Regions from separate parts of the Paenibacillus sp. E222 genome, predicted to be linked through region 1. Evidence: riboswitches for the same ligand, from Rfam matches in the RefSeq annotation. Region 1 holds a riboswitch; each other region holds the start of a gene.
The links. Region 1 has a riboswitch for cyclic di-AMP ahead of HW560_RS27835 (C40 family peptidase). Riboswitches for the same ligand answer to the same signal wherever they lie in the genome.
Positions count from the first base shown of each region.

Region 2: it holds a riboswitch for cyclic di-AMP, as region 1 does, so the genes downstream of both, HW560_RS31375 (HAD family hydrolase) here and HW560_RS27835 (C40 family peptidase) in region 1, are expected to answer to the same signal.
Region 3: it holds a riboswitch for cyclic di-AMP, as region 1 does, so the genes downstream of both, HW560_RS04855 (C40 family peptidase) here and HW560_RS27835 (C40 family peptidase) in region 1, are expected to answer to the same signal.
Region 4: it holds a riboswitch for cyclic di-AMP, as region 1 does, so the genes downstream of both, HW560_RS19220 (3D domain-containing protein) here and HW560_RS27835 (C40 family peptidase) in region 1, are expected to answer to the same signal.

Region 1 is NZ_CP058552.1:6,303,680-6,311,035, reverse strand. Features, by position in the region: gene HW560_RS27865 (glycosyltransferase family 4 protein) at 425-1,555, shown strand; gene HW560_RS27860 (YkvI family membrane protein) at 1,646-2,704, opposite strand; gene HW560_RS27855 (xanthine phosphoribosyltransferase) at 2,910-3,491, shown strand; gene HW560_RS27850 (hypothetical protein) at 3,590-3,919, shown strand; gene HW560_RS27845 (hypothetical protein) at 4,042-4,260, shown strand; gene HW560_RS27840 (carboxymuconolactone decarboxylase family protein) at 4,378-4,707, shown strand; gene HW560_RS27835 (C40 family peptidase) at 4,813-5,277, opposite strand; cyclic di-AMP (ydaO/yuaA leader) riboswitch at 5,283-5,414, opposite strand; gene pelA (pectate lyase) at 5,874-6,785, shown strand; tRNA gene HW560_RS27825 (tRNA-Leu) at 6,900-6,983, shown strand; gene HW560_RS27820 (X2-like carbohydrate binding domain-containing protein) at 7,316-7,356, shown strand, end outside.
Region 2 is NZ_CP058552.1:7,018,344-7,025,699, reverse strand. Features, by position in the region: gene HW560_RS31400 (nitrogen regulation protein NR(II)) at 1-520, opposite strand, end outside; gene HW560_RS31395 (hypothetical protein) at 548-751, opposite strand; gene HW560_RS31390 (urease accessory protein UreF) at 1,024-1,770, opposite strand; tRNA gene HW560_RS31385 (tRNA-Leu) at 2,145-2,227, shown strand; gene HW560_RS31380 (glutathione peroxidase) at 2,374-2,850, opposite strand; cyclic di-AMP (ydaO/yuaA leader) riboswitch at 3,217-3,392, shown strand; gene HW560_RS31375 (HAD family hydrolase) at 3,510-3,908, shown strand; gene HW560_RS31370 (HAD family hydrolase) at 4,079-4,771, shown strand; gene HW560_RS31365 (Nramp family divalent metal transporter) at 4,919-6,214, opposite strand; gene HW560_RS31360 (organic hydroperoxide resistance protein) at 6,660-7,079, shown strand; gene HW560_RS31355 (zinc ribbon domain-containing protein) at 7,285-7,356, shown strand, end outside.
Region 3 is NZ_CP058552.1:1,080,062-1,087,417, forward strand. Features, by position in the region: gene HW560_RS04845 (M1 family metallopeptidase) at 1-877, shown strand, start outside; gene HW560_RS04850 (hypothetical protein) at 888-1,730, shown strand; cyclic di-AMP (ydaO/yuaA leader) riboswitch at 1,982-2,119, shown strand; gene HW560_RS04855 (C40 family peptidase) at 2,123-2,593, shown strand; gene HW560_RS04860 (GNAT family N-acetyltransferase) at 2,994-3,488, shown strand; gene HW560_RS04865 (c-type cytochrome) at 3,639-3,998, shown strand; gene rbsK (ribokinase) at 4,338-5,324, opposite strand; gene HW560_RS04875 (4a-hydroxytetrahydrobiopterin dehydratase) at 5,370-5,666, opposite strand; gene HW560_RS04880 (hypothetical protein) at 5,919-6,212, opposite strand; gene motA (flagellar motor stator protein MotA) at 6,447-7,247, shown strand; gene motB (flagellar motor protein MotB) at 7,234-7,356, shown strand, end outside.
Region 4 is NZ_CP058552.1:4,241,073-4,248,428, forward strand. Features, by position in the region: gene HW560_RS19205 (M20 family metallopeptidase) at 1-169, opposite strand, end outside; gene HW560_RS19210 (ABC transporter substrate-binding protein/permease) at 351-1,814, shown strand; gene HW560_RS19215 (amino acid ABC transporter ATP-binding protein) at 1,801-2,523, shown strand; cyclic di-AMP (ydaO/yuaA leader) riboswitch at 2,810-3,005, shown strand; gene HW560_RS19220 (3D domain-containing protein) at 3,008-3,664, shown strand; gene HW560_RS19225 (polysaccharide deacetylase family protein) at 3,799-4,587, opposite strand; gene HW560_RS19230 (prenylated flavin chaperone LpdD) at 4,735-5,079, shown strand; gene HW560_RS19235 (PspA/IM30 family protein) at 5,209-5,880, shown strand; gene HW560_RS19240 (DUF350 domain-containing protein) at 5,976-6,377, shown strand; gene HW560_RS19245 (DUF4178 domain-containing protein) at 6,401-6,907, shown strand; gene HW560_RS19250 (DUF4247 domain-containing protein) at 6,919-7,356, shown strand, end outside.

The DNA of each region.
Region 1 (7,356 bases):
AGTGCATTCAAAAAGCCGGGAGCTACCATTGCTCACCGGCTTTCATTTGCATGTGGACAAAGAGGTTGAACTTTCAAACCATACATCCGCTTCTTAGCCGAGCATCTCCTGAATATGTTGTATATACGTCTCCGGAGTGAGGGCTTACGCTCAAACAAGATGAAAAAGATGAACGTATAGTAAATAAAGGCAGCCAGAGAGCGGTTACTTCCGGTGAAGTTGACACAGTACCTAACAATATTCGTCATGTCGTCAGCGTCAGAACCAACATGGTACAATGGATATTGAAATGAATTCTATTATTCAGCTGTAAATGACCTAGTGATAAGGAATCTCATTTTGTACCTTTACTGAACATATGTTCTGATATATCATGATTGAAGATGTAATGAAAAGACTTATGCTAGAAAGGGGGAAACTAACGGTGAGATTGCTGCAGGCGCTTTTCTTTCCTCCGGAGCAGCCCGGAGGTGTATCCTCTATGATTCCGTATATGCAAGAGAGGTTTACAACCCCGAGGTGGGAGATGGATCTGTTCTCACTGCCTAAGCGAATTCGCAACAAGGGCAGAGAAGATATCCAGTTTGAGACGTTCGATTGGACGCAGTATCAGGATAGTCCTGTCGTGCAAAAATATATGCAAACCTACCGGGATTACTTGTGGTGGACCAAGCTGCGTATTCAGAAGCCTTACGATCTGATCCATGCCCATCACCCTATTGCGGGGCTTGCAATGAAGAAGGTTTTCCCGGATGTTCCTCTCATTCAAACGATCCACTCCAGTTATGAGCGAGAGCTGATTCTGAATGGACGCATTGAGCCGGATGGACCGGAGCATCAATTCTTGCTGGCCATCTATGGTGAGCTGGAGCACCAGGCAGAGCGGTTGTTAACGGTGTCGGATTCTTTCCGTCGTTATCTGGCGCCCTATGTGCAGCATCCCGATGTTATCGGTGTAATTCCGAACGGTTTTGATGAGAAACGGTTTAAACCCATTCCCCATGAGAATGCGATACCACAGCTGGTCACCGTATGCCGCCTGGTTCCGGCGAAAGGGCTGGATATTCTGTTCAAAGCCTGTGCCGAACTGAAAGCGCGGGGACATGACTATGTGCTTCATATTATTGGGGACGGACCGATCCGTCCGGACTTGGAAGAATTGGCCCAACGGCTGGGCATTTATAATGAGACTATTTTTTATGGTTACACGCTGCACCCCGAGGAATTCATGCCATTTTTTGATATCTTTGTGCTTCCTTCGCGGGCGGAGGCGTTCGGGTCTGTTTTTGCGGAGGCAGCGCTTAGCTGTCTTGCCCTTGTAGGTACAGATGTTGGCGGCATACCAGAGCAGATCGAAAACGGCAGTAATGGCTTGCTGGTGCCTTCAGAAGATCCATCTGCATTGGCAGAAGCGCTGGAGAAGGTGATGGTTGACCCGGCGTATCGTTATGAGCTTGCCCGTTCGGCATGTGAGAAGGCCAAAACCCATTACTCTTTGGGCAGATCAGTCAATGAACTGAAAAAAATGTATTTACAATTTCCGAGCCAGGTCTAGTTTCTGAAAAGGGAAAGAAGGAAGCCGCTGTGAGAACAGCGGCTTTTTTATGTTTAGGGAAATGATGTTTCGCAACAAAAGGATACGTTGTTATAGATGTTTTTTGCGTCCGCGAAAGCTTCCCCATCGATCCATTACTAATTTTGCACCCCAGACCAGTGCCAAACTGCCGAAAATGGGGTAAAGAATAGAGAGCAGGGAACTGAATCCAAACTGGCTGAGCGAATAACATAGCAGCATGATGGCCAGTATGATTAGTTTGGGATGTACGTGGACATGCTGTCTGAGTTGGAGGGTCATTCCATAAATATCGGCTACAAACGTACTGAAGATTTCCATGAAAATCAGAGATACATAGATAGACTGGACTACCCATCCAAGTTGAAAGGCAATGCTGCCCATCGGAATTTCAAATTGTGTGATGCCAGGCATCTGGGCCGACATGGCGAAGTGGGCTGCCATAAGCATGAATCCTACACCAATTCCGCCCAGAACGCCGCCCCATTTCAGTACCTTTCGGCTGCGAATCTGATTCCCCACCGGAACGAGTACAGCTTGGGCAAGAGCCAGGTTGAATGAAGCATACAACAGAGGAGATAACCAGACCCGTATTGGATTGCTGTCGGTGGTTAATGTAATAAATCGGTTTGCGCCGGGATGATTTATGGTGCTGATGATCATAAGCAGAGATAGCAGAAGCATCATGGGCACTACGATACTGTTCATTTGCAGAATGGCCTGAATGCCCCGTCCAAGCAGCAGATAAGTACCGATAAGGGTGACAATCAGTCCGGTCTGATAATGAAGTCCCAGATGCTCTACAAAGACCGACCCTGCTCCTGCCAGCATGACACTGTTTACTCCAATGAGGATCAGAAGGGTAACCCAGGTAATCCAGTTTCCTGCTTTATGGCCGAATAGATGTTTGTTGAGATCTTCGTATGAGCGCGAGCCGGTATCATGGGCAATCAGCATCATTTTTGTACCTAACCAGACAAAGAGCATGGTCGATAAGCCGATGGTAATGGTGGCCCATTTGCCATACTGGGTAAAAAACTGCAATATCTCCTGCCCTGTTGCAAAGCCGGCTCCAACTACCGTTCCAATGTATGTAAATGCGATCTGCAGCACCCGAAATGCCTGTTTCATGCGTTTCCCCTCTCAGGCCCCTGAATAGTTTGGACATGCGGGTGCCATGGTACAAGGTATGCTTGACCCGTCAAACTCATGACAATTGAAGTATGGCAAAGGGTCATTTAACATGCTCTGAACAAGAGCAAAGGCAATTTCGCTTGAACTGATAGCGGGATCTATGATACTTTTACGTCATAGGAACGGCTTGGGAGGTCAAATTATGGAAGTTTTGAAACAACGAATTTTACAAGAAGGCGTAGTCATGTCAGATCAGGTGCTGAAGCTGGATGGTCTGCTGAATCACCAGATTGATCCTGCATTGACGATGGAAATGGGAAGGGAATTTGCCGCTCGTTTTCGTGAAAGTGGTGTAACTCGGGTCATTACAGTGGAGTCTTCCGGGATTCCGGTCGCCTTTGCTGCTGCACATGAACTGGGTGTTCCGCTGGTATTTGCTCGTCGCAAAAAAACACTTTTGGCTGACCCCGATGCCTACTGTGAAAGAGTGCCTTCTTTTACCAAAGGGATTGTAACGGATATTATGGTGTCCCGTGAGTATATTCATGAGAATGACCGTATTTTGTTTATTGACGATATCATTGCCAATGGCGATGCTGCTCGTGGTGTCATCAAAATTATCGAACGTTCGGGTGCGGAACTGGTTGGATTCGGTGTCGTGGTCGAAAAATGTTTTCAGGCCGGAGCGCGCACCATTCGTGAGCAGGGCATTCCGGTTGAAGCGTTGGTGCGTATTCGTTCTTTGAACGATGGCACCGTGCAATTTGACGATAACGAATTGTGACTTTTTAAAGGAAAAAGTGCCTATTTTTATAACAATGCCTTTGCATGACCGCTGATTTCATTTATAATGGGGTTATGTTAGGGAGAGGAGGCAACACCATGGGTAACCAACCGGCAACAGAACAATTTTTTATTGATAAGCTGGCGGAATCGAAAGTACATTTTGAGCGTGCCCTGGATTGTAAACATACGGAATTCGATGACCTTTATCCCTATATGATTGAACATCCTCAATTTTTCTGGTACAAACGCTACGTTGCCTGGTCAGAATTGCTGACGATTGTAGGCTTGTGCGAAGAGTTGTCCTTCTCTTGGAAAGAACAATTTACACCGCATCAAGTGGAGTACCTTGAAGAACGTGTGATGTCCGCCAAAGTGCTTGATTTTTGGTTTGAGAAGAACGACAGCAAAGAGCACGCGCAGCGGTAACTTTCAGTCGGGACATACTTTCGAATGACATGACAGTCCAATACAGTCACGTGAGACCTAAATGACTTTTCATTTAGGTCTCTTTTTGTAAATAATTTTTTGGGAAAGTAGGCGCCATGAATATGATCAGTGATGCAGAATTGGATGCACTGCGTTTATCGGGTGAAAAAGTAAGGGTAGTACGGGACGAGATTCAGTCCAATGATGTGACAGGCATTGTGGTTGCCTGGGACGGGGAGCAGGTGCTCATTCGCCGTCAGAATCGTCGTGTGGTCAAGCTGGACCGGAATTATCAGTATCAGTTGTTCAGCGAGCCACGTAAGAGTCTGCTCGAAGAATAGGACGTGTGTTTTTAGGTTCATTTACCATGGGTGTTTTGGCATAATTGCACCTCTCGGGTGAAATGATAGGTACAGTGAGAGCTTGTAACATATCAGCCGAGAGGATGTGCGGTAACCATGACATTAATGAATGATAAGGTTCATGCCTATAAAGATCAGATTGGTGAATTAAGCGACGTGCTGCCAGCTGTGGTTAAGTCTTATCATGAGTTCACTGGAGAATGTTTTCAGGCAGGGGCGATTGATGCCAAGACCAAACAGCTGATAGCGCTGGGCATTGGTTTGTTTGCAAACAATGAGGTATGTACGTTTTACCATGTGGAAGAGGCGCGTGCCAAAGGAGCGACCGATCAGGAGATTATGGAGACGGTGGCTGTGGCTGGAGCCGTAGGCGGAGGCCATGCGTTGTCTCAAGGTGCAATGAGAGTACAGAAGGCTCTACATTAAGTATAGAAGTCTACAGCACAGCGGATTTGTAAACAAAAGTCCCAAAACAAAGAGGAGGTCCCGGATTCACCCGGAGCCTCCTCTTTGCGCTATTTCCAATCAAACTTATATTTTGCCCAGCATTTTGTTATACATAAACTGACCTGTTACCCGGCGTGCTGTTACATAACGATCATTGAAATATGGATTGGATAATTGGGTGATGCTGACACCCTTGCTGCTGGAAGCATGAGCGAACTGTCCGCCCCCGATATATACACCTGTATGAGAAATGCCATTGCCCATCGTATTAAAGAATACCAGGTCACCTGTCCGCAGATTAGCTTTGGATACCGGTGTTCCGGCCTTCGCTTGCTGCTGGGAAGTACGTGGTAATTCAATGCTATATTTGTTGAAAATATATCTCATAAATCCAGAGCAATCAAACCCGGCGAGTGTCGTGCCGCCCCATTTGTAAGGAATGCCTGTCATGTTGTTAACGACGGTGTTAATACTGCTTGCCTCTGTGCTTGCTGCACCGGATGTAAATAGAACTGCTGCTCCAAAAATAGAAATGATAAGCTTTTTCAAAATTGTTGTTCTCCCTTCGATGCCTACGGAGTTAGCTAAGGGTTCGGTAGAAGGTTCCCTATATTTCCTATGTATAAGAATAATTCACCCAAAATGGTTCCCCCGTTTTCAAACATGAAACTCGGCAAATGAATAATTAAGTTTTTGTAACCTTTTGAAACTATATTGCATAAATGCGAAAATGTCAAACCGATCTTGAACCCTTCTTATCATCTCAATGTTAACGGAATTATCGCTTTTTATGTAGAAATAACTCGAATGATGGGTTCTAATAAATGACAAAAAAGTAACTACTGTTTCAGAAGGAGAGAAATTGGACAATTTATTGGCTTTCTCACATCCAATTAGACGATAATTATAGGTTGTCCAAAGAATTTGTTACATGTTGTTGCAAATATTGACAAAATTCATCTTTTTGCATAGAATTCTTTTTGTACATTCCATTTATTGGATTAAAAGAAATAGTTTGATTATAAAACAAATATAAGGGGGATAGATTAGCAGGGGAACAGTTTGCAGAAAATGAATTGAGGAGTGTTTCTAATCTATGTTGAAGGCAAAAACAAGGTTTGCATCTTTGGTTATAGGCATGTACAATGGTTTTCTCCGTTGTCGGAATGGTATTTCAGCCTGCTGCTAAGGTCTCTGCTGCAGACGCCTCTGGAACGACAGCAAGTATCTCGGACATTTTGAAGAATCAACATCCAGACGGGGGATGGAAGAAGGATTACAAAGAAACAAGTGGTGAGTGGGCCAAATCTACGATTGATAACAAAGCTACATACTCAGAAATTAGAAGGTTAGCCAAGGAATTCAAAAAGACGAATGATCCGCGTTATTCGGCTGCTGCCATCAAAGGAATCAACTTTTTGCTGAATATGCAGTACTCCAATGGGGGTTGGCCACAGGTATACCAAAGCTCCGGTTATCACAAGCACATCACCTTCAACGACGATGCCATGATTAATGTCATGTACATGCTGGATGAAGTAGGTGCACGTAAAGGAGATTTCTCATTCATCGACAGCTCTCTTGCAGATCGTAGTAAAAAATCAGTTGCCAAAGGTGTAGAGGCTATTCTCAATACACAGGTTGTAGCGAACGGTAAACTGACTGCATGGGGGCAGCAGCATGATTCCAGTACCCTTAAACCTGCAGGCGCTAGGATTTATGAAGTGCCTTCTCTGAGTGCTGGAGAGAGCAGTACAATTGTGAAGTTTTTAAAAACTAGACCGGCTAACTCCAAAATTACTGCCTCCATCAAAGCGGCAGAAGCCTGGTTCAACAAAGTTAAAATTACTGGTTACAAGTATGTCAGAGAAAACGGAGACAGCCAACTCATTGCAGATTCAGGTGCAGCGCCAATTTGGGCACGTTTCTATGAAATTGGAACGGATAAACCAATCTTCGTAGGACGTGATGGGGTTGTGAAATACAAACTCAGCGATATCGATAAGGAAAGAAGAAGTGGGTATGCCTGGTACGGCAACTGGCCCTCCAAGATCTAATTTATAAAATGCTTTACACATGAGAAGAGGATAATTTTTTGTTGACACTAATTACCTGCACATGATATAGTATTTATTGTCGCCGCGATATAATTTCTCGGAGATAAGATATACGCGGTCGTGGCGGAATTGGCAGACGCGCACGGTTCAGGTCCGTGTGGGCTAACCCCCGTGGAGGTTCGAGTCCTCTCGACCGCATCATGTGCAACACGAAGAAAGGTTCCTAGAATGGCATTGCTGCCACTCTAGGAACCTTTTTTATCTGTTTACGGATCAGAGCGGTTGCTCATCCTGAATGTTTTTTCAACTATTCCTTCAACTTGAGCAAAGAAGAAGTTGATCTTTGTTTATTTATCCAAAAATGGAAAAGTGTTCGTTATGTGACGGTTTGCCCCTGTATTTCAGGTTTAATGTACGTAAAATACCGAAATGTACCTATCCTGAGCATCCTTCATCTACTATTCTCTTCTCGTATGGAAGCGCTATCAACAGGGATTTGAATGACCAAATTCAGAGGGGGTAGGGATAATTTGAAACGAATCGGAAAAAGGATGGCAATGTGTTTCATGGT
Region 2 (7,356 bases), 710 kb from region 1:
CATCCTTAATTTGTTTGCAGACAGCGCAGATGGGAAGTAGTCCGCGCAAAGTACGCACTTCAGACAGGGCCTTCTTCAATTGGCGTTCTGTCTGTTTCTGTTCGGTCACATCCGTGTGTGCAATCAATGCGAGATCAGACAGCAGGGATGGGTCGGCCTGAATCAATGGGGTGAGTTCCAGGCGGAACCACCGCTGTTCGTTGTTGATAGTCCGAACGGAGATGTCGTATGTATAACTGTCTTTAAAAGGTGCAGTGATACGTTTTAACTCCTGAACAATTTTCGCATTCTTTGCTTTCTCCTCGCGGAATGTCCACCCCTCTACAAGGTGAAGGTAATGAGGTGGTTCAGGTGCTGTTCTTGAGGGGCCTGCTACGCTTGGGTTGGGAAGAAGTTGCCCGAGTCCGTGTTGCCAAGCGGTGTTGCAGCTTCGAATAATCCAGTTGTGGTCGACGATGATAAGCTGGTGCTGCATGGACTGGAACGATAATCTCTCCAGATCGGATATTAAGTATCTCATGAAATGAGCTCCTCCTTGGCAGAAATCTTATCTTAAATCATCTGGAATTTCCAAAATGTCAGCGACCTGGTTCCTGAACCGGGTTGCTTTACGCGTGCCGTGAATGAGATTGGACAGACGGTATGGCGGAATGCCATACTGTTCGCAAAATGTCTTTTGGTCGACCTGGAGTTCGGTTAGTCGTCGTTTGATGGCCCATCCGAAAGGAGTCACAGGTTTCTTTTTGTTCAAAAGGGTTCACCCCTCGTTGGAATGTAGTGTTCAGCTGGTTATTCTTGGTGTAAAGTATATAGATATGCGAGCTGTATGTTTTATTATATACGTATTTGCGTCATCTAACAATTAAAAAAGACGGAAATAAGTGTATTTTAATATGAAAAATGGCGTAAATACGTTAAATAGACAAAATAATTGACATAGAAAACACGCCAGCAATGAGGTTGCGGCGTGTTTTTTATATATTTTACTGCGTGAGGACGCGGGTATGAAGGGGAGGGGGTAGATTAGGCTCGGTAGGCGTGAAGCCCTGCTCCAAGCATGTGAAAGCTTGGGAACAACGTTTTCATGGACATTGAGGTTGGTTGTACCAGTCCATCGGCAGCGGAGGCGCTGACGGTATGCCATTCATGTTCCAGGTCTGCGGCCAGGCGAACCAGCAGGTCCTGGATTGTATCGGTATGAAGAGGAATTACTTTGGAGGCTTCGGTTATGCAGGCACTCATGGCTGAATGCAGATAACCAAGGACCGCCTCCTCGACAGGGATTTCGAGGTGGTGGTTAATCCAGGCGTGAACAGTGGAGAGGCAGCCGACGGATTCATACTTAGCCAGGGTGTGTTCGAGGTGGCTAAAATCAATCCAGGGGTGGAGTGCACGAGCTAGCTTAATCAGTCGTTTGCCCATTGTGGTCGCATGTTCTCTAAGATTGACTGGGGTGCGCTGGACATGGACGAGCTTGTCGATGAGGGCTGTACGCCACGCGTCATTGTGATCTGCGGCGGTGTATATGCCTTTAATCGCCATGCCTTCCAGACGCACGATGCTGGGATGCAATTGGCAGCGCATGAATGATTCGAGATCTTCAGCACTACGAATGGTACCTTCCGCGATATGGGCATCCATTCCGAAGGAATGGGTGAAGCCTCCGACCTGGATAGAGGAATCAAGCAGTTTGACGTAATCGAGCAGCTTATTCCCACGGTTCACAATCTTTCGCCTCCTACGTTCGTTAAATGTTATGTTAAATAACATTTATACTCCTTTTTGGTTCGTTTTATGTTTGTAAATCCGAATTATATGATATATATATTCACATAAATATCCGCTTTTTGTCAATAGTTTCTTGGTTGTTTAACTATAAAATCTATTTAATGTTATTTTATATAACTTTATAAGTTATGTTCTACTGAGAGAATATGAAGAGTGGTCATAAAGAAAGTAGAGTGATCAGCCTAATCGGATATACAAACGAGATCAAATTTAATCATATGCACTTCGTAGGAGAAAATGACGAGATTATACGATTTATGGGAGGAAAAGCGCAGTTAAAATAATATTAATAAAAATGCTTTACTTTTAAACATGAACCGGGTATAATCAATTCTGTTGCCGATTATTTACGACATGCGGTCGTGGTGGAATGGCAGACACGCTATCTTGAGGGGGTAGTGGGTGTATACCCGTGGAGGTTCGAGTCCTCTCGACCGCATCATAAGAACGATTAAGAAGAAGCTTCCCGTATGGGGAGCTTCTTTTTTTGTGTTTTTTACAGTAACCGGGTCCGAAAAAAAAGGTCATCCGATTCCCCTGAATGCATGCTCATGCTGTCTGCCGGGGTGGGATGGCCTTTACTTGTTATTTAAGCAATGCTTTGATGTCTGCTTCAATTTTATCAGGTGTTGTTTTGGGAGCATACCGCTTCACAACACGACCGTTCTGATCCACAAGGAACTTGGTGAAGTTCCATTTGATGGCTTTGGAGCCGAGTACGCCCGGTGCTTCTTTGGTAAGATGCTGGAATAGAGGGTGAGCGCTTGAACCATTCACATCAATTTTCTCAAACATCGGGAAGCTGACACCATAGTTCATCTGGCAGAACTCAGCAATATCGTCAGAGGAGCCCTTTTCCTGTGCAAACTGGTTGCTTGGAAAACCAAGAACTTCAAATGGGGAGTCTTTAAACTTGTCCTGAAGTTCTTGCAGACCTTTGAATTGAGGTGTAAGGCCGCATTGGCTTGCTGTATTTACGATAAGCAGTACTTTGTCACGATAGTTGGACATTTCAACTTCCTGACCGCGAAGGGTGTTTACTTTGTAGTCGTAGACTGACATGAAAATCGCCTCCATCTCATTTTCTTATATCCTCTATTATATTGATTGCAATTAAATATTGCAAAATTTATATTGCTTTTTTAACTCCATTTCAAGCTGTCGTGTATGATCTGTGACTGATTTGCTACCTTATTTTCGCTAGAGAGAGAATTAGAGAGCTTTGAAGAGATGGGTAGAGAATGGATGTGTTGTAAGCGCTATTATTGATGTGAAATGGCAAAAATCCGTCGATTCGGTGATCTGCGCAGACTTTACACCAATATGGCACGGGTGTATGATTCATATCGTAATTCCAATTTAAATTAAATTTTACATGAAAAACGAAACAAACGATAATATCGCTCTGATTATGATGATATAAGAACGATGTTTTAATCGCTGAGTTTCCATTCATTCATGGGTGGGAAACGGGGGAACCAACAGGATGAACTGTCCAGGACAGTGGGCATCCATGGGGTGAATTTTCCGGTGACAGCCGGAAATAGGGCGACTCTCGCGCCCGAATCCGTCAGCTAACCTCGTAAGCGTTAAAGGGAGAGGCAACAAGCCGTACGCTGGTTCATAGTGTCTTTTTGCTATGGATTATTGAAGAAGCGTCCGGGAGGCCTTGGTCCCCCACGCTTCTTTTTTGTTGTCTTTTCACGCCAAGGGAGGAACGAATGATGGATAAAGAGATGATCTTAGTGACTGCTCCAAATGAAGCAGGACGCAAATTTATCAAATTGCTGATGTACAAAAAAATGCCTTTTGCCGTTCTGACTAACAGTGCAGGGGAAGAGCGCAGGCTCCGGAGAATCGGTGTAGAGCATGTCATTCGCATGAACACGGCTGCAGCTCAGAAATGGTTTTTGCCGCAAGGTAGTGTCGGCAATGTTTTTATTTTTGAAAATAGCCTAAACCTAACCTGTCGATATTTGCAGATCTGCCGATCCTGGACATCCAAGTCCCTGTGTGTGATTACCGAACAAAGTCATCCCAAAGGGATCTATCGGGGAATGGGAGCAGACCGTATTGTATATTCCTTGAATGGGGAAGTTGGATTTCTGCTTAATGGCTAATGGCTAGTGGCTCGTACTATTCCTGTGATTGATCCAGTGTCAGCTGCCTGTTATAATTGAAATCATGAATAAAACGGATTCTTGAGGAGACTCATGCATGATGGTGGGTCTTCTTTTTTATGGTTTGGGAAATAGGGATAATTTCCTGTGGCTAACGAGGAGGAATAGGCGTGCCGGATGTACGTGGAATACAATGGTTGTTCTTTGATGTGGGGGATACGCTTGTGGACGAATGGGAGCCGGTAGATGATATTATCGGTCAGTTCGTTCGTGAAGCTTGTGCGCTTGGTTATCAGGTGGAGATGCAGACGGTGCGAGACATATTTGCGGCCTCCTACCGAAATTACGAGCAATGGCCGATGAAATTGGCTATTCGTACTCTGATCAGCGATGAGGGGCACCGGGAACAGATACAGGAGAAGCTGAAGTTCCGCAAAGAGCTTGAGCGACCCTTCCCGTCAGCCGACGCTGTTCTTCAGACGTTGTCGCAGCACTATAAGATTGGTATCATTGCCAATCAGAGCCCGGGGACGGAAAATCGACTGAATAGCTACGGCTTGCGCAAGTATGTGGATGTGCTGGCCTGTTCGGCTGAAGAAGGAGTGTCCAAGCCTGATCCTGAATTGTATGCTGTAGCGTTGAAACAGGCGGGATGTAAACCCGAGGAAGCGGTCATGATCGGCGACAGGATCGATAATGATATTATTCCAGCTAAGAAGCTGGGTATGCACACGATCCGGATTTTGCAGGGTTATGGCAGGTTCCAGCCGGAGCTTGCGGATGCAGAACGTCCAGACTGGACGATTAAATCACTGGAGGAGCTTCTTCCATTGTTGATGGTAACTCAGAATTCAGACAACTAAATGAAGTGCGTTTTTTAAGATCCGGTTAGTATGGATCAGGTTAATGCTCAAACATATAAAAGGAAAGGCTGATCGTCTCAAGGGATACGTTACTTGAGTTGATCAGCCTTTTTGAGTTAGACAAAATACGGCGTAGTTCCATGTAACCTAGAACAACATAATGGTCTGGATAATCAGATACACATTCAGGACAACGATAACCCCAGCGATGATCCAGGAGATGATTTGGAGCCACGGCTTGTTGACAAAAGCCCCCATGCTTTTTTTGTCACTCGTAAACATCACCAGTGGAATGACGGCAAAGGGAAGCTGCAGTGACAGCACAACCTGGCTCAGAATCAGCAGTTCCTCTGTTCCGTGCTCTCCGGCAATGGCTGTTACGATAACGGCCGGAATGATTGCAATCAGACGTGTTACCAGTCGACGAAGCCACGCCGGAATACGAATGTTCAGGAAGCCTTCCATTACAATCTGTCCGGACAACGTGCCGGTGAGTGTTGAGTTCTGGCCTGAAGCCAGCAGGGCTACACCGAACAGGATACTTGCAATGGTGGTACCCAGAAGTGGTGTCAACAGATGGTAAGCATCTGTAATTTCCGCGACCTGGGTCATGCCTACACTATGGAACACGGAAGCTGACAGAATCAGGATGGCTGCATTGATAAACAGGGCCAGCGTTAAAGCGATGGTTGAATCCATGGTAGTATAACGAATCGCTTCTTTTTTACCCTGAGGTGTCTTTTCAATCTGACGGGTCTGCACAATGGAAGAATGCAGATACAGATTATGGGGCATCACGGTTGCGCCAATAATTCCGATGGCGATATAGAGCATGGCTGGATTTTGCAAAATCTCGGCACTGGGTACAAAACCATGCATGACGCCGCCCATATCCGGTTTAGCGAGAAACAGGTCAATCCCGAAGCAGAGGGCGATGGTAGCCATCAGCACGATCACGAGCGATTCCAATGCGCGGAAGCCTTTATTTTGCAGCAAAAGAATGACCAGTACATCGACAGCGGTAATAATGACGCCGTACAACATGGGAATGTTGAACAGCAGCTTGAGCGCGATGGCTGAACCAATAACCTCGGCAAGGTCGGTGGCTGCAATCGCAAGCTCACACAAAATCCATAACATCATGACTACAGGCATGCTGAATCGTTCGCGGCAGGCTTGCGCCAAATCCCGTCCTGTGACAATCCCGAGCTTGCCAGCAAGAGACTGCAATACCACAGCCATTAGATTTGATATCAGAATAACGGACAATAACGTATAACCGAACTGAGAACCACCGGCAATATCCGTTGCCCAGTTCCCGGGGTCCATATATCCAACGGCAACCAGGTAACCAGGTCCAACAAAAGCAAGGAACTTTCTCCACCAAGCAGCGTTCTGAGGCACCTTCATGGAGCTGTGGGCTTCCCCGAGAGATGGGGCCATACCCGCAGCCAATGGCTCATTTGAAGGAGTGTTGAACGGATTTTTTTTACTCATAATATAATCACCCGACTTTGAAGTATTGATATTCTATATGAAGAGGAACGGTGTCATTCCTTTGATTACATTTGAACATTGAAACCAAGATCTTAAAAGGGTAATTAAACGACTTCACATATGTCTGAACGTTTATGTTGATACTTACATTGTACTCCTTCAATTATTTTTGTCTAGTGCAACTTTTGTGTAGAGGGACAAAATTTAGCAGGAGTAAATGTGCCTTAGTATATTACCCAACCCTAGATAAATTACCTGAGTTCATCCCAAATGCATGAAAATAAAAAAGTTGTAAAAGCTGAATAAGGATTAACAACCGTTTCAAAATGAGCCAGAAGTTTAAATTGAAGTGTAGGCATCAAAAATCTTAAAGGTAAAGGAGAGATTCTTAATGGAAGCTTTATATACAGCAACAGCGACAGTTAAAGGTGGACGTACAGGTTCGGTGGCTTCTTCGGATGGCGTGCTCAAGCATGATCTGAAAATGCCAAAAGAATTTGGAGGCGCCGGTGGTGAAGGAACCAATCCTGAGCAGCTCTTTGCAGCGGGATATGGTGCATGTTATGAAAGTGCTCTTGCCAATGTGGCACGCAAAGCGGGCGTGAAGTTGGAGAATGTGGTGGTAACCAGTAATGTATCCATCGGCAAAGATCCTGCGGATGATGGTTTCCAGCTGTCTGTACGTTTGGATGTGAGCATGCCTGGCGTCGATCACAGTCAAGCAGAAGATCTTGCTCGTAAGGCACATGATTTCTGTCCTTATTCCAAGGCAACTCGCGGCAATATTGATGTGGTACTTAATGTAGTTTAAGACCTGACTCGCAGGAGTAAAGGGAACATATAGAGCAGGATATCCTTGGATGCCTGATGCTCGAGTACAAGACCCTGCTGGCCTTCGGCAGGGTTTTGTATTGTATAATACAGTTGCGATGCAGGAGATTGCATGTTGAACAGCGTACTATTTTACATAATCTACTCTTGCTTGAAGTCATACATTCGAATAAGGGGGAACGACCATGAGTATTGAAGAGATGATAGAACGGCGATTTGTATGCACCAAATGCAGGGGTACGGATTGCAACATTAAG
Region 3 (7,356 bases), 2.3 Mb from region 1:
CGCAGGAGGAATGGAATACCCTACCTTGGTCACCGCCTTCGGTGCGGACGATTCTACACCTGGTTACGATCTGGAACGCACGGTTGTGCATGAGATTGGGCATCAGTATTTTTACGGCATGGTTGCGAGTAATGAATTCGAAGAGGCTTGGCTGGACGAAGGATTCACCTCCTATGCAGAAGACAAAGTGATGGAACAGGAATACGGACTTATCCCGAATCTGCCTGTACAATCAGGTCTCATTACTTCTCCGGCTCCACTGACACAGAACTCCTGGAAGTTTGATTCCCAGAATCAATATGCAGCGAACGTATACACACGAGGCAAGCTTGTTTTACTCGGAATAGAACAACAGGTTGGTGCCAAAACGATGGAGCGTATTCTCTCGACCTATGTAAAGAAATACCGTTTCAAACACCCTACTTCGTCTGATTTTCAAAAGGTCGTGGAGCAAGTGACCCGTACATCCTGGACCGATTATTTTAATCAATATGTATATGGAGATGGCATGGCTGACTTTGCAGTGGAGAAGATCACCATCAATCCTATCCTGAAAGACGGTCAAACGTTGTACGAGTCGTCTGTAACAGTCCAGAAAAAAGGCAGTGAATATAAGAAGGTGCCTGTTCGAATTATGTTCGAAGACGGGAAAACCATGACGAAAGAATGGGATGGCAGCGAGGAGCGCATTACCTACAAACTGACCTATACTTCCCCTGTTTCCTGGGCTATGACTGATCCGCTGTACACCATTGTGCTGGAGAACCATCATATGAACAATTTTCTGAAAGCCGGACTGGATGAGCCAACCAAATCCCGCTGGAGCATGAGTGCAACCAAACTTATAGAAGCCATATTCGGAAGTCTGTCATGGTGAGGTGGATACAGTGAAAGCGAAAATACGTGAAGGCTGGTTTCTCGTCCGTCAGCATATGTTCATTGCAGCACTTTTATTTCTCTATCAATTAGTATGGGGATACTTTCTTTATCGAATGGTTCAGTCAGCTGTGGTCCCGCTGCTCCTGCGTTATCCTGACCCTGATGCAGGGGAACTCAGTACAATTTTATTCAAAATGGAGAGCCAACTCGGCCTGACAACGAATCCGGAGGTCCATCGCTATTTATGGATTTTAGGGGCTATGCTGCTGCTACGGATGCTGATTAGCCCTCTCATTCAGGCAGGGCTGCTCTACTCGCTCCAGCATTATAATCATTCGGAAGAGCGCATTCCATTCATTCGTGGCATCAAAAATTTGTGGAAACCGATGCTGTTGCTTTACACCATTCGTACCCTTTTGCTGCTGCTGCCTGCTTATTGGCTCGCACCAAAGCTCTATTCTATCTTTATGGAAGGTTTTCATTCCCTCCATCTGCTCTTGCCTGGTATTCCCTATGTTGCTGGTTGGATTGTATACGGGTGGGTTATCCATCATATCCTGCTCTACATGCAGTTTGGTATCTCAGCTCCTGATGGGGAAGGCGGAGCGCGTGGTACGTTTCAAGCTCTATGGATTGCACTACGCCAGGTCATCACTCTGATCGGCATCGCTGTCATGCTGGGCGGCCTTCATCTGCTGGTCTTTGGTGCCTTTACTTCAGCTTCATGGTTACTAACGGGTTTAACTGGTCTTATACTACAACAGACGTATCCACTTGCCCGGTGCTTGCTAAGCCTATGGAAAATATGCGCCCATTTCCGGTTATGGCAGTACAATTCGATCAAGGATTAACGTGCACGGTTAAAAATGGTTACCATCTCTATGTAAAGTTGTATTCATCAAAAGCCTTTAAACAAGCAACCTCGACCTTTCCCCGTCAAAGGTCGAGGTTTTTTTTGCTAATTTTGTTGTTAAACGTTGCCAAAGTGATATACCTCTGTTACAATAATCGCAGTGAGTTTTTAGTAACAACTTTGTAATCTTTACCTTCATATTTGTAACTACTTAAAATTTAATCGTCATTTCTTGATTTCGCAGGTGCATAACTAGCATAGCCAAATTCCTAGCACCTGGGAAGCGGGGGAACCAGTTATGGGTGAATTGATCTTGCAACAGAGGGATCATAGGGGACCTTCAACCGAATCCTTAAGCTAACCTCGCAGGCATTGGAAGGGGTATATCTCTTGTTTAAAAAGAAATTAACCGCAGCTGTACTTAGCCTCACATTTGCATTATCGCTTGGAGCAGGCAGCGCATTCGCAGATTCAAAAATGGACCAAGTCATTGATTCAGCAATGGGAACTACATACAAAAGCGGAGGAACAACGCTTAACGGCTTTGACTGCTCTGGGTTCACAAGTTATGTATTCGACAAGCTGGGTATTGATCTGGCTCGCCAATCGAGTTCACAATTCGACATGGGTGATTCGGTATCCCGTATGGAAATGAGACCAGGTGATCTGGTATTCTTCAATACAACGGGTAAAGGGGTCTCGCACGTAGGGATCTTTGTAGGGGATGGAAAGTTTGCACACTCCTCTTCTTCCAAAGGAGTTACCATCAGCGAATTAAGTGAAAGCTACTGGGCTAACCGCTATGTTGGCGCTAAACGCATTATGAGCACGGACGCATATGAGACATTGGCCATCGACTAGGGACAAGCTGAGCAACGTCATGCTGGAACAATAAAACTACTGTAACGAAGCATAATAGAACCGTCTGGTACATTCTCCGCAGGAATGGATCCGGCGGTTTTTTTGTGCTTCGTTTCCTTTAAAGCATTCGGGATAGCGATCAAACCTAAGTTTAAGTTTTTTAGAGCTATTTTCATTGCTTCGTCCGTGCTCTTATCATGTTTTTACCCATCCTACTATAATATAAACGAAATTACCGGAACTTTTGTTTCACTTTTTTTTCTAAAACGAGGACTTGCCAAATGAACGCCTCTTTTGTAGAGTGAAAACAAGCTTAGATATGGAATGACATATGGATATAGATATGGACAAATCAAAATCATTATCGCTTGTTCACAATGAGAGGAGCGTGCAGTTTTGTATGGATGAAGCCCCTGTGACGTTTCACGTTGTGCCCATGCAAGAAGAACATGCGGAGCTCATCTGCGATTGGCAGTATGACCCGCCTTATAATATTTATAGCTGGCTGCCCTGGGAGCAAATGAAAGCACTTGAAGTAGAATTCGGCGATCCCCAGCTACGGAAGGAACAATATGCGGTGGTGCTGGGAGAGGATGAGCAGATTTGCGGTTTCGCTCAATACTTCCCGCTTGAAGGTGTCACCCGCATTGGGCTTGGCATGCACCCCGATCGATGTGGCCATGGGCAAGGGAAGGCTTTTGTCTTGGCCATTGTGCAGGAAGCCATTCGCCGGAACCCTGCAAACGAAATTGATCTGGAAGTTCTGACCTGGAATGACCGGGCCATTCGCGTCTATCTCAAAGCCGGATTTGTTACGAAGGATACATACGAACGACAGACACCGAGCGGTTTGAAACCTTTTTACTGTATGGTCTATGAAGGTCCACGCGAATAAATAGTGCATAAAATCACCCTAAAAAGTCCCCGGTTATGTGATTAGTTCAAAAAATTACCACAAAATGCTATGATGTCACTACAGGTTCCGTTATAATGATATGGATAGTTTCAAGTTAGATGATCTTTCATTCTGGAGGGGACATAAGGGATGCACAAATGGATCATGAGCGGGGTATTTTTTGCAGCGTGCGCTTTAGCTATTGTACTAATGTTTACGCTTCCAGGGAAAGAGGAAGTTGCAGAAGAAGCGAAACCGACGATGCCACAAGTTACAATGGATGCAGGACAGGCTGAGGCACTGGTCAAAGCAAACTGTATTACCTGCCACGGTGATCAGCTTCAAGGGGGTATGGGCCCTAGTCTGCAGAAGATTGGTAGCCAGGACGATGTGGAGAAGATTTATACCACGATTGTCAAAGGTAAAAGCGGCGGTATGCCTTCGTTCAAAGACAAGCTGAAGGATGAAGAAATCGCGAATATTGCGATGTGGCTGGCGGAGAAGAAGTAAGGCTAGAAGACTAAGGCAGCGAATCATAGGATTCAGATTACACGCGTGTTAAAGCGAGGGACCCCAACCGTCCTTTCGCTCTCACGCATGCTCCAAGCCATCATCGCTCTGGATGCACCACGTAGTCGATCGTATTCCAGTGGTCGCTGAATTGATCAACTGTTCATAAGAAGAAGAGGCTCTTATTCCCCCTGTCGGGAGAGTAAGAGCCTCTTGGTCATATTCATGTGTTCAATGCGTAGGATGCTCCAGTAAGAAACATACGAGCCATGGCTATCCGGCTGCATAAGCGATCCCGATACAGCTGTCTATGACTCGTTCTAAGCAAAGCATCATACTTTACGGCGTCTTTGCCTGCTGCTCAGCCAGGAAAGCCTCCACTTCACGTGCGAACGGCATCCCGGACTGGGCGCCGAGCTTCGTCACGGACAGCGCAGCCGCGCCCATGGCGAAGCCAACTGCTGCGTCCAGCGTCTCTCCGCGCGCAAGGGCTACCGCCAGCGCGCCGTTGAAGCAATCGCCAGCGCCGGTCGTATCGACGGCGCTTACGGCGTAGCCGCGCGCACGGCACGCGCCGGCACGCCCTGCCTGTACGCGGCCGCCAGGCGCCGCCGCGTATACAGCCCCCTCGGGGCCGAGCGTCGTGACGACAGCGGCCCCGAGGGATGCGGCGAGTTCTACGACCGCCGCATCCACGTCTTCCGGCCGGAGATCATCCCGGCCGGTGAGCAGGGCGAGCTCGCTGCGGTTCGGCGTGACGACGTCGACGCACCGCAGGAGCTCCTGGGGCAGACCCGGCACGGCAGGCGCCGGGTTGAGCACCACCAATGCGCTGCCTTCAGCCGCCAGTTGGGCGGCGCGGGTGACCGCAGGCAGCGGGATCTCCAGCTGCAGCAGCACCGCTGCGGCTGCAGTCAGGCTTTTTACCGTATCCGCCTCTTCCAGCATCGCAGGCACAACCTGACCATTCGCTCCGGGAATGACAATAATCCGGTTATCTCCTTTGGAGAGCCAGATGGAGGCCGTACCCGTAACGGTATCATCCAGAATGCGAATCTGCGAGGCATCCGCCCCGCTTTCCGTCAGGCTGTGCAGTAGACGTTCACCAAACCCATCCGAACCTACCGCACCAATCATTGTTGTCTGTCCGCCCAGTCGTGCAGCAGCAACCGCCTGATTGGCGCCTTTGCCCCCGGCCAAATAGTGCAGTTCCTCCCCGCTCACCGTCTCGCCTTCCTCAGGGATGATGTCCGTCTTCACCACCAGATCCATATTGAGGCTGCCTACAACAGCAATAAGAGGTTTGTTCTGAATATCGTCTGACATGTATGCTTCACTCATTTCTGGTAGTGCGATAATAACCGATCCAGGTTATTCCGACCTCATTTTCTCAAAAGCCTCGTTATATTGCTCTGCTTCTTTAATATCTACAGATGTGATGCCACCTTCATCCCATGATGTGAGACGCAGTGTGACTGTTGTATAGTCAATCGTAATGAAAGGGTGATGATTGAACGCTTCCGAAATCGCTGCGACCTCGTCCACAAATGCAATCCCTTTCATGTAGTTGGAAAATACGAACTTGCGGACAATCCATCGTCCCTCTTCCAGTTCCCAGCCTTCCAGCCTTCCCAGATGAGCTTCGACTTCCTCTTGCGTAAAAACCATACGTTATCTTCCTCCCCATATGATGGCTCATCACAGACACCTGTCCATGCTGCCACCGAAACCTTTGGTGCTACCATAGCAACCCAAACGCATAGGTCCACCGCCCTGCGGTTCGCCCGTTTCATGACTATCATCTTACCACGGACAAGCCTCAAATTCCAATAGTACAAATGGCGCTAGATCCACTAACCATAAGGCTTTAGGGAGATTCTCCAACCCGGTTTTCCATGCCAAATATCTTATGTGTGCATACTAAATGAGTGGTACAAAAGTCAGCTCTTCTTCACCTATTAAGATATGAATTCGGTGCTGATCCTTGTCATGAATGACCACTCCACTTCCTACCGGAATGACCGCTTCCTCACCCAGCGCATAGAACAGATCTTCCGCCAGCGCCTCATCCACTTCGAGCTGCTCTGTTACACCAAGGCGTGACCATTCTTCCTCATCCATCTCAAAGAAAACATAGCGGTCCGGTATTCGGCCTATAGCCTCTGTCAAATCTGTCAATATTCCTTCATAATCCCGTCCATGCTTTACGCCCATTGGCTTTTCACTCCTATTTGGCCCCTAAGGAGCAGATTTGATCTTATTATACCTGAAAATAACCCTTAAAAAAAAAGGCCATCTGGTCGATAAATACTATACATGACCGTTTTAACTGTTTCTGCATCCCTAAAGGATGCCTAACATTAAACGGATTGCGGTGTAACGTTCGTCCGGAAGCCCGAATAAAGCCGCTTGAAAGGATTCAATTTTATCTCATGGATGAGGTGTATGATGGAAATTTCAACGATTATCGGACTAGTTTTAGGGCTGGTTTCACTTGTATTGGGTATGTTCCTGAAGGGTGCGCCCCTAATCAACCTGGTTAACAACCCGGCAGCCTACGTTATTATTTTTGTTGGTACGGCAGCAACTATTTTCATGGCATTTCCCATGTCTGAAGTTAAAAAAATCCCCAAGCTTTTCGGGGTACTGTTCAAAAAGCAACAACTGATTGACCGTGTTTCTCTAATCGGCACATTTATGGACTGGGCTTCCACTACCCGTCGTGAAGGTTTGCTCGCACTTGAATCGAAAGTCGAAGATATTGATGATCAGTTCCTGCGCGGCGGTATGCGTATGATTATTGACGGCAATGATCAGGAATTTGTAAGTGATGTACTCATGGAAGATATTCATGCTACAGAAGAGCGCCATCGTGGCGGTGCCTTGATCTTCGCTCAAGCGGGGATGTATGCACCAACGCTCGGGGTACTCGGGGCCGTTGTAGGTCTCATTGCAGCGCTTGCCGATCTCAGTGATATGGAAAAGCTCTCGCATGCGATTGCAGCGGCGTTTATCGCGACACTTCTCGGTATCTTCAGTGGTTACGTGTTGTGGCATCCGATGTCCAATAAACTGAAGCGGATGTCCAAAAAAGAGATGGAAATCAAGCTGATGATGGTTGAAGGCTTGTTATCCATACAATCTGGTGTATCCACCATTGCCATTAATCAAAAATTATCTGTATTCCTGACACCTTCCGAACGTAGACAGTTGGAAGAGAAGGAGGGCTCATCAGGTGAAAAAGGCTAAAAAACACGAACCGCATGAAGAACATATAGACGAGAGTTGGTTGCTTCCCTACTCCGACTTGATGACCTTGTTGCTCGCTCTGTTTATCACATTATTCTCTATGAGCTCT
Region 4 (7,356 bases), 2.1 Mb from region 1:
GAGCTTCTACGGAAAAACCATGGTATGCAAGCTCTTCTTTTAACCGGGCAGAGGCGAGGTATTCTTCATTCCCAAGTTCGGGATTCGCACCAATGTATGATGAAATCTCTTTAAAACGGGAAGCATATTGATCAATTACAGTGAAAATTTGTGTTTTGGTATGTGTCATGCTGGACTCCTTAAGCAAAAATGAAAATAATTCAATAATTATATCATAGTTGCGGTTATTTTTCAGAAACTAGTCAGGATTTGTAATGTCGAAATGCATTGCATAATCATGCATTCTACTTTATAATGACTCAGGCATCAACAACAGAAAGCATACAAAGTATTATAAGGGGAGAACAGGGTTGAAATTGATTAGTCGTTACACCATGATGCTGCTAGCTCTTGTGGTCTTGTTAACTACGGTTGCACCTGTTGCGTCGGCAACGGGAACTACAGGCAATTCAGGCAGTAAAAAGCTGGTGCTCGGTACAAGTGCCGATTTTGCACCATATGAATTCCATAAAGTGATTGATGGTAAAGACCAAATCGTCGGATTTGATATTTCGATTGCTAAAGAAATTGCTGCGGATCTAGGCGCAGAGCTTGTAATAGAGGATATGGGTTTTGACGGACTTCTTCCTGCGTTACAGAGTGGTCGTGTGGATATGGTCATCTCTGGAATGACGCCAACGGATGAGCGTAGACAAAGCATTGACTTCTCCGATACCTATTATAAATCCAAGCAAGTCATCATGATTCGCAATGCGGATAAAGATAAATATCCAACCATGGCTGATCTGGAAAATGAAAAAATTGGTGTCCAAAAGGGCTCCATTCAGGAAACGATTGGCCAGGGAATCCCCGGCGCAAAACTGACAGCACTTGATAAAATATCTGATATCGTACTGCAATTGCAGACCAATCGTGTAAATGCTGCAATCGTTGAGGATACGGTAGCTGCCGGTTACCTGGATGATGTGATTGGACTAGCTCCGGCTATTCCGGATGAAGAGCAGGCCGAAGCGGCAATCGGGATTCGTAAGGGCAATACGGAATTGCTGAATGCAGTGAACGGAACGCTCGAACGTCTGAAAAGCGAAAATAAAATCGATCAGATGGTCACTGAAGCAAGCCAGTTGATGGCAGACAAGGTGAAAAAAGATCAAAACATTTTTCAAGTGTTCTGGCAATACAAAAGCTTTTATGCAACAGGTGTGGGTTACACCCTATTACTGTCTGCACTCGGTGTAATATTCGGGGTAATTATCGGTTTGATCATCTGTCTGTTACGTCTGCATGACGTCTCAATTCTGCGTTGGATTGGAACAGCTTACGTTGAAGTTATTCGTGGTACACCAATGCTGGTTCAATTGATGATTATCTATTACGGGCTTGCCTTGACGTTCGGTATTACATTTTCGCCGCTTCAGGCGGGGATTATCACACTATCCATTAATAGTGGTGCCTATCTTGCGGAGATTTTCCGTGCTGGTATACAGGGTGTGGATCGCGGCCAACTGGAAGCAGCTCGTTCCCTAGGAATGGGCAGAGGTGCGGCCATGCGCTTCATCGTGCTCCCACAAGCGTTCAAAGCGGTGTTGCCGGCGATCGGTAATGAGTTCGTGACCATTATCAAGGAATCCTCCATTATCTCGGTTATCGGTATGGTGGACATTATGTACCAGGCAAGTGTGGTCAAAAATATTACGTATCAAGGGATGAATCCATTCCTGATTGCGGCAGCCATCTACTTTGTGCTGACGTTCATTTTGTCCAAACTGCTGGGTCGACTGGAAAGGAAGTTGGGTGCAAGTGATAGACGTTAGACAATTATATAAATCCTATGATAAGAACGAAGTGCTTAAAGGCATTAACGTAACGATTGGCAAAGGCGAGGTTGTCGTGGTCATCGGTCCGTCCGGATCGGGGAAAAGTACCTTTTTGCGTTGTCTGAACTTACTGGAGAAACCTACTTCCGGTGAGATTAACTTTGAGGGAGTTTCGATCACTGACCCGAAACACAACATTAATGCAACTCGTGAAAAAATGGGGATGGTATTCCAGCATTTCAATCTGTTTCCGCACAAAACGGTGCAGCAGAACATTACGATTGCTCCCATTAAAGTGAAGAAACAGCCTGCACATGAAGCGGAACAAATCTGTGCAGATTTGCTCAAGACGGTGGGCCTCTCTGACAAAAAAGACGCCTATCCAAATCAGCTGTCCGGTGGACAGAAACAACGGATAGCTATTGCAAGAGCGCTCGCGATGCAGCCGCATGTCATGCTCTTTGACGAGCCAACGTCTGCACTGGACCCTGAAATGGTGGGTGAAGTCCTGGATGTTATGAAGCGGCTTGCAGAGGGCGGCATGACCATGGTTATTGTGACGCATGAGATGGGCTTCGCACGCGAAGTGGGTGACCGCATCCTGTTTATGGATGGCGGGGTAATTGTAGAAGAAGGAACGCCTGCTGAAGTGTTCGGTGAGCCCAAGCATGCACGTACACGTGACTTCCTTGCTAAAGTGCTCTAATACATCCAAGTTATTCAGGATGAAGATCAGGATGAAATTGCAAAATCTATACTTTGGATGAGAATTTCATCCCCTCATACATCCCTGTCGACGACCCGTCGGCAGGGATTGTTTTGTTATGTAAGGAAACGCACGGATTAACATAAAAAGTAACGTTTCTGTCATCAGCGATATAAGCTCAAATAGACATTTTTTTGAAAAAAACCGCTTAGATTCAGCCATGATGTTGAAGTGAATTAGACAGATGGTAACATTTACTACGACTCTTGGTTACAAAATTGTGATATATTTGTTCCTGCCGAAACTTCCGGAGTTGGGAGTGCGGGGGATGTAACGATGCAGAGTGTGCTTGGGGAAGAATCATTTGCACACGGCTTGGGGTGAATTAGGGCTACATATATTTGAATGTAATTGAACCTATAGGGTGGTTTCCTCCATCCGAATCCGACAACTAACTTCGCAGGCATAATGAGGGAGGAAGACCATGATTAACAAGAAACGTATAGCCAAAACAGCAACAGCTTTGCTGACAGCAGCAATGCTCATTCAGGCCGTTCCGGCTCATGCTGATTCAGTTCATGTGGCCAAAGAAGGGGATACCTTCTACACCTTATCCAAACAATATGGAGTTGGACTTAACGCTCTGATCAAAGCGAACAATGACATTTCAGCTTACAACATTTATGGTGGTTTGAAAATTACGATTCCTGGTAAAACAGTGAACACAGCTTCGGCTGCAGCAGCTAAAACAATCACTACTGCAAGTCTTGACGTTAACGCGGATAGTAAAGTTGTACAAGCCTGGGGAAAAACGTTTGATTACAGCAAAGCGGTCGACGTAAAAGCAACAGCATACTCCTCGGATGCTTCCGAAAATGGAGGATGGGGTGCTGTGGACTACTTCGGTAACCCGCTCGAATTGGGCACTATTGCAGTAGACCCAAGCATTATTCCATTGGGAACTAAGGTACTGGTGACAGGTCATACACACCCAGGACTGCCCAAACAGGCATTTGTTGCTACCGCTCGTGATGTGGGCAGCGCCATTAAAGGCCATAAGATCGATATCTTTATTCCTGGCAGCAAACAATCCGTGAGCACATTTGGTATTCAGGATGTTGAACTTTACATTTTGAAATAAAAATCAAAGCGTAGCTGCACATCATCATATGTGATTCCAACTAAATCTAAATTAAACAGTAAAGGGTGTCCCTTAATCACGAGAATGTGATTGAAGGGCACCCTTTTGAATATCCGACTTCTGGATTCTTTGACCTATTTGCCCTTTGGCAGTTCCAGCATTTCGTCCAAAGTCACCAGCTCGTACCCGCGGTTACGCAATTCCTCGATAACTTCAGGCAACGCCTCGATGGAACCACTCAGCTTCGATCCGACACCGCCTCCTGCATGCTGAAGAACAATGGAACCCGGTTTGACGGCGGACAGGATGTTTTTTTTGACTTCCTCTTTGGAGAGGCCCTTCCAGTCCAGGGAATCGACATTCCAGTTCACAATGCTGTAATGCTGTTTGGCTGCCCATTGCAGCTGCTGTTCGTTAATGTCGCCATAAGGTGGACGTATCATTTTGGGTGTGTACCCCACCAGATCCCGAATAATATCCCCGGTATGTAAGATTTGTTTGCGAAATGCATTCATGGTCAGCTTACTGAACTCCGGGTGATTGTAGCTGTGATTGCCAACAATATGCCCTTCCTTCACCATGCGTTTCACTAAATCCGGATGTTTCTCGGCGCGATGTCCCACAATGAAAAACGTAGCCCGCACCTTGTATTTCTTTAGAATATCCAACACCTTCGGGGTGAACCGTGGATCAGGTACGTCATCGAAAGTCAGCGCGACCTTTTTTGTCGAAGGGCCATTCGTTTTGAATGTATCCGCATATTTCTGTCTGAGCTGTCCCAGCGTCAGCTGCTCCTCTTCGGAAGAATTAGACTTCGAAGCAGGTTCGGTTTGCGGGCTTGAAGAAGCCCATAACTGAGCAGGAGCGTAACTTCCTCCCAGAAGAATGACCATGATGGATAACATGATGAGGCGTATACGCATGTTAGTGCCTCCTTTTCCCAAATTGCGCTCTCTTTGGTATGCCCGGGGCCATCCGTATTTATGCATGTTGTGAGATGTTTCATTGCTGATTCAGAAAATCAAAGCCATAATTCCACCATATATATAGAAAAGGACAGGTGGAGCAGGATGAATACATACGACTTAAATTCCGTTCGGTTACAGGTGATCGAAGCAGGAGAAGATAAGGTTTTTATAGTAACAGGAGGCAGATCACACATTGGAGCAGTAGCGACTTTTTATCCAGATCGTGAACGGGTGAGTGGAGCTACGGTGCATATTCCAGGACATAAAGAACAAGAACTGTGTGAAAGACTGGCACGTAAGGCTGCCCTGCATTTAAAGGTAACCGTCACTGTGATTATGGGGATTCACTTTGACGCCATTACGCGGATGCAGATTGATGAGATTGTGCAGACTGCAGAGAAGCTGCTTGATGAGGAGCTGTGCCAAACGGGTCGACTAATTCAATAGTTCGATGTAAGCAAAATAGGCTAAAATCGTTTTTTATGATTTTTTTTGTTAAAATTGAAACGAGTAGAACATTGCCACGTATGTATGATTATATACAAGGATGAACTATCGACTAGGAGGAATACCATAATGTCCATTTTCAAACGATTACGCGATTTAACCATGTCTAACATTAACTCTATTATTGACAAGGCAGAAGATCCGATCAAGATGACGGATCAATATATCCGGGATATGCAGGAAGATCTTGAAGATGCGGAGAAAGCTGTTGCTGCACAGATTGCCATTGAGAAGAAATTCAAGCAGCTGTTCGAAGAACAAGAAGCTCTCGTGAAGAAACGTGAGGAACAAGCACATACAGCAGCACGTGCACAGAATATGGATTTGGCCCGTCGGGCACTGGAAGAGAAAAAAGTCGCTGAAGAGAAGATGGCCGAATACAAAACAAGCTATGATCAAAACAAGGCTTCTGCCGATAACCTTCGTGGCAAGCTGGACGAAATGCGCAAACAATTGACTCAAATGAAAAATAAACGCGAAACATTGGTTGCACGCTACAACGCGGCAAAAGCTCAAACCGAAATCAACAAGGCGCTGAACGGATTTAGCTCCGATACTGCAAGTGCCGGCATGAAGCGTATGGAAGAAAAAATGATGCAGATGGAAGCTCAGGCTGAAGCCAGCAATGAGATGTCGTCCAAAGGTAAATCGCTGGACGATGAGTTCGAGAAGCTGGGTAAGGATCAGGCTGTTGAGGATGAACTGGCAGCATTGATGAAGCAATACGAAAATAAGAACTAAACCTTGTAAGCAAGCAGGGGCACCAGCGGAGGAGAGACCAGCGTTTCTCCTTCGCTTTTAATTGCGGTTCATGTTGAAATGTGGGGGCTATGTAAATGGATTTGAACATTTTGGCAATGCTGGTCTGGACGTTATCGGGTTCGGTTTTGCTGTTTGTCTTGATGTATGTGGATTCTTTGTTCACGAAGTATAAGGATTTTGCCGAAGTGAAGGCCGGCAATATGGCCGTTACGACACGTATGGTTATGAAGCTGTTTGCTCAGGGATACGTACTCGCCACCTCCATTTCGACAGCGGGTCATCTTGGAGAAGCGTTGCTTGTATCCGTTGTTTCCTTTGTCATTTTGCTGATTCTGGAGAGTGTGGTTCACTTTATGATTCGGAGATGGGCCAACCTGGATCTGGATACGGGAATACAGCAGGGCAAGACAGGTTACGGTTTGTTCTCGGGTGCCCTACATATCGTGGGCGCATTAATTATTGCAGCTTGTTTATAAGATAAAGAACAGGAGTAATGGGCATGAGTGTGTGGAAACGGATTAAAGGGATAATAGCCAAACCTGAACCGCCTAAGGCAGAGAAAACTATGCTTCAGCTGGCACCTGGTGATATCTGTGAGGTTTCGCTGGTCACCTATGAAGTTGTTGGGCGGGTACATCATCGAGCACGGAATGCGGCTGTCCTCACGTTGCAGGATGGTACGGCAATCCGACATTTGCATATTGAAGAACGGGAAATGACCCGGTATGCCCTCTATACACCCATTGATGGACGTCTCGATGCACCGGATGAGGTGCCTACATTGCTGGATCTGGATGGACGTGCGTATCATCTGGAGGAAGAATACGGAGGAATGGTAACCACTGCAGGCAGGACACCCTATGGTCAGGCGGGGGAACAATTAGTATGGCAATATCAGTCTGATGATAACATGCTTTTGCGTGTGGAGTGGCAAGACAGAAGATTTACACTGTATGAGGGTGAGTCCATTCTTCCTGCGGATATCAAAGTGATTCGTTCGAGCTAGGAGAGGTTCCAATGAAAAAGCGCTTGGCACATGGATTAAAATTAATGCTGGTCCTCAGCCTTGTGATGTCGCTGCTGTCCGCGTGCGGAGCACCTTCCGTTCAGGACACATATCCGCTTGAATCGGTCAGCGGCAGTGGTAACACGACATCCTATGTGTACCGAGCTGCCGAACGTACCGTTCCAGAGGTCGCTCAGGAATTATCTGAACAGCGGAAGCCGGATCAGATCTCGGCGGAAAATACAGAGCGGATGTTCCTGGTGTATCAGGACCAGTATTATCATTTGCAGCAAGACCCGAATAAAGTGGAAGACACCTTGGTTGAGGTGGATTCCAAGGAATATGTTCGGCAGAATTATGATTCGTCCTTTTTGCAAGGCTACTTAACCGCAACATTAATCGGTAATTTGTTTGATTCGTTCGGGGGTAGAGGGTCCGGTACGTATCGG